One region of the Rhizobium sp. BK275 genome, then DNA from elsewhere that is predicted to be linked to it. Evidence: predicted binding sites of a transcription regulator. Region 1 holds the regulator's gene; the other holds the start of a gene.
The links. Region 1 encodes PhoB, which activates phosphate uptake and scavenging genes when phosphate is short. Its sites were predicted from a motif close to TGTCATNNANCTGTCAT; they were not measured.
Positions count from the first base shown of each region.

Region 1 (2,185 bases):
GAGCCTGGCAATTCCACTTCCGTTCGTCGCAGATCTCCAGGGGGCGACCGCGATCTACCCGCCCGACGAGGTTTCCCACACCCTCTTTTCGGCGCTCGGAACGGCGATCCAGGTTGAAGACAAGCAGGAGTTCGAACTTCTCGCGGTGGCGAGCTGCCTGATGGCCACCTATTTCGGCATCCTGGACGCGACGTCGACCTGGCTACAGAGCAAGGGGCTCTCGGGAACGGCTGGCGACGCCTACCTCCGTCAATTGTTTTCCGGCCTCGCCCATGCTGCCCGTTCAAAACCTGTCGCGAGTTTCGATGAACTCATCGACGAGCATTCGACCAAGGGCGGATTGAATGAACAGGTGCTCGAAGACTTTCGCGCGTTTGGCGGCGCGGCGGCTCTGCAAAAGGCTCTTGATCGAATTCTTGTGCGCATCCGTCTGTAGAAGGCAGATCCTCTCGAGGTTGGCTTTCGGCGCCTGGTGTCGGCTTTCACAAGAAGCTGGGGGTGCCGAATAGACAAACGGGCCGCCCGGCAAGCGAGCGACCCGTCTGGACCTCCGATCACTCGGATCAGGCTTCCATGGAATATCCCGCGCCACGAACGGTGCGGATGACATCCTGCATGTTGGAGAAGTTCAGCGCCTTGCGCAGGCGGCCGACATGGACGTCGACCGTGCGCTCGTCCACATAGATATCGTGGCCCCAGACGCCATCCAGAAGCTGCGAGCGGGAGAAGACCCTGCCCGGCGACGACATCAGGAATTCGAGCAGGCGGAATTCGGTCGGGCCGAGGCGGACTTCGCGGCTCTTGCGATGAACGCGATGGGTTTCGCGATCGAGCTCGATATCCCCGCACTTCAGAACGCTGGAAAGAACCTCCGGACGAGCACGACGCAGCATCGCCTTGACGCGGGCAACGAGTTCCGGCGTGGAGAAGGGCTTGACGACATAGTCGTCCGCGCCAGTCGAGAGACCGCGAACGCGTTCGCTCTCTTCGCCGCGCGCCGTCAGCATGATAATCGGCAGACGTTCGGTCTCCGGCCGCATGCGCAGCCGGCGGCAGAGCTCGATACCGGAAACACCCGGCAGCATCCAGTCAAGGATGAGCAGGTCCGGCGTGCGCTCCTGAAGCCGGATTTCGGCCTCGTCGCCACGAAGGATCGTATCCACCTCGAAACCTTCCGCTTCGAGGTTGTAGCGGAGAAGCACGCTCAGCGCCTCTTCATCTTCAACAACTGCAACTCTTGGGATCATGCGTGTCAGTCTCCTAATGCATGATCCTTAAACCGGGGGTGATTTAAGCAAGGGATCATGCAGGAACTCGGAATTGGCTGCACTTAAAGCGTGTCGCGATCATTCGGATTCGCTGCCGCGCTTTAAGCTTTTTTCGCATGTCGTTATCGCAAAACCGCTGCACACTTTTGCGCGACATGCTTTGGCGCGCCCCGCATGGGACGCGCATGCAATCGGCGGATCAGGATTACTCCGTTACCGCACCGACGGTATTGGAGCTGTCGTCCTTCGGACGCTCGCCCTCCGGCTGGGCGCCGGTCGCCATGTAGTAGATCGTCTCGGCGATGTTGGTCGCATGGTCGCCGATGCGTTCGATGTTCTTGGCGCAGAAGAGAAGATGCGTGCAGCTCGTGATGTTGCGCGGATCTTCCATCATGTAGGTCAGGAGTTCGCGGAACAGCGAGGTGTACATCGCGTCGATCTCGTCGTCGCGTTCGCGGATGGACTTGGCCTTGTCAGCGGACCGCGTCGTGTAGACGTCGAGCACTTCCTTGAGCTGGACGAGCGCCAGTTCGGAGAGATGCTCGAGACCGCGGGCGAGCTTGCGCGGAACGCCGGTGCTTTGGACGGCGATGACGCGCTTTGCGGTGTTCTTGCCGAGGTCGCCGACGCGCTCGAGGTCGGCGGCGATGCGGATCGAACCCATGATCTCGCGAAGGTCGGAGGCCATCGGCTGGCGACGGGCGATCGTGACGATCGCCTTGTCGTTGATCTCACGCTCGGCGTGATCAAGGATCACGTCGTCGGAAATGACCTTCTGAGCCAAGGCGGTATCGCCGTTGACCAGGGCGCGAACGGCCTCGCCGACCATCTGTTCGGCAAGGCCCCCCATCTCGGAAATGCGCCGGGACAGGAATTTCAGATCGTCGTCATAGGCGGAAAAAATATGTGTCGATGCC
Region 1 covers NZ_JACHZL010000002.1:469,964-472,148, reverse strand. Annotated here, with positions in the region: gene FHT82_RS08210 (pyrroline-5-carboxylate reductase) at 1-436, shown strand, start outside; gene phoB (phosphate regulon transcriptional regulator PhoB) at 564-1,247, opposite strand; gene phoU (phosphate signaling complex protein PhoU) at 1,474-2,185, opposite strand, start outside.

Region 2 (2,185 bases), on a different contig from region 1:
TCCAGTAATCTTCGATCTGCTTCACCAGCGTGTCCGGAAGCGGAACGTAGTCAAGCGAGGACGCTTCCTTCTGGCCCTTTTCGAGAGCCCACTTGAAGAAAGTGAAAGCAGCCTTGGAGCGTTCAGCGTCCTTCGGCTCCTTGTACATGATCGCCCAGGTGGTTGCCGTGATCGGCCAGGCCTTTTCGCCCGGAGCGTTGGTCATGATCAGGTAGAAGTCCTGAGCCTTGCCCCATTCCGCGCTGGCAGCGGCAGCCGAGAAGCTTTCAGCGTTCGGCTTCGGATACTGGCCGGCAGCGTTCTGGATGAGAACGTAGGGCAGCTTGTTCTGCAGAGCGTAGGCGTATTCGACGTAGCCGATCGAATCCTTGACGCGGGTGACATAAGCAGCAACGCCTTCGTTACCCTTGCCGCCGATACCAACAGGCCAGTTGACGGCGGTGCCTTCCCCGACCTTCGACTTCCAGTCCGGATTGACCTTCGAGAAGAAGTTCGTCCAGTTGAAGGAAGTGCCCGAGCCGTCCGAACGGTGGACAACGGCGATCTGGCTGTCGGGCAGCTTCAGGCCCGGGTTCAGATCGGCGATGGCCCTGTCGTTCCACTTGGTGACGTTGCCGAGATAGATGTCGGCGAGAACCTTGCCCGAGAGCTTCAGTTCGCCTGATTTGATGCCCTTGACGTTGATGACCGGAACGATGCCGCCGACAACGAGCGGGAACTGGCCGAAGCCGCCAGCGGCCAGATCTTCCGGCTTGAGCGGGGCGTCGGAAGCGCCGAAGTCAACCGTTGCGGCCTTGATCTGGGCGATCCCGCCGCCCGAACCGATCGACTGATAGTTCAGCTTGTCGCCGGTTTCCTTGTTGTAGTCTGCCGACCACTTCGAAAGAACCGGGTAGACGAAGGTGGAGCCAGCGCCGGTAATATCGGCAGCGGAGGCCGAGACTGCCAGAGCGGCAGCCAGGCCAGCGCCGAGGCAGGCCGAAAGAAGTTTCTTGGTGAGCATTTGCGACTCTTCCCTGATGGAACTGGAGGACGACGAGGTCCCGCGCCATGGAGGGGGTGTCCACTGTCGAGGGCGCAGAATTTCCTCGTCACGGACAGTGGGGCTAGGCGCCTATTATTACAGTTTGATGACGATTTCCGACGGTCACTGCGACGTGCAAACCTGTGCATAAGTCGCTGAAGTCACTGACTTTCCGAGTGAATCGTCCGTTCACAGCGCCTTGGCGTAGGACGTGCGGACCCATTGCCGCAGGGCTGTGGTCGATTGCCGCAGCAATGCATGAAAATGTCGTCTTCAGACATCGAAATGTTCAGAGGACCGGACGATCACCTCAGACGCGTGTGCCGCAATCCATGCGACATCACGCTGCATGCTCTTGAAGTTTGCTGGATATGTCGAGCGCCGACATAGGCTTTCCGATCAGATAACCCTGCAGTTGGTCGCAACCGGCTTCTCGCAGGATCGCCGCCTGGCGCGAGGTCTCGATGCCTTCTGCGGTGACGGGAATCTGCAGAGCGGTCGCCAGAGAGATGGTTGCCCGCAATACGTCGGCGCCATTCGAGCCTTGGTCGAGAGCGGATACGAGCGAACGGTCGATCTTCATTCGATCAAACCCGAACTGCCGCAATGCGCCAATGCTTGCATAACCGCAGCCAAAGTCATCAAGCGCGAATTTTATACCGACCTGTTTGAGGTGATCTATGGACCGGCGAGCCTGTTCCGGGTTTGTCATGAGAACGCCCTCGGTGATCTCCAGCGTCAGGCGCTTCGGATCAAAATCGAGCTCCTGCAGGAGCGAGATCACTTCGCCGGCGAATTCCGGATTGCAGAGTTGGACCGGCGAAACGTTTACCGACAGTGCCAAACCGGGCCAGTTCTTCGCGTGCTCGATCGATGTCTTCAGCATATGAACGCCGAGTGCATCGATAAGGCCGCACCTTTCGGCGAGCGGGATGAAGATCTCGGGGCTGATGTTTTCTGTTGGGGTCCGCCAACGTGCAAGTGCTTCAAGACCAGTGACAGCGCCTGTGGTGGCGGAGACGAGCGGCTGGAAAAAGGCTTCGATCGTACCATTACTGATAGCGCTCCTGAGCAAACCTTCCATTTCGGCGACCCTTTGGCGCTCCCGATCCAGCTCTGGATCGTATTCGATCGCCCGGCCTCTGCCATTTGCCTTGGCGC
Region 2 covers NZ_JACHZL010000003.1:431,964-434,148, forward strand. Annotated here, with positions in the region: gene pstS (phosphate ABC transporter substrate-binding protein PstS) at 1-1,003, opposite strand, end outside; gene FHT82_RS12035 (bifunctional diguanylate cyclase/phosphodiesterase) at 1,365-2,185, opposite strand, start outside.
Region 2: a site for PhoB is predicted at 1,120-1,136, ahead of pstS (phosphate ABC transporter substrate-binding protein PstS). Genes of this name have one in related genera too.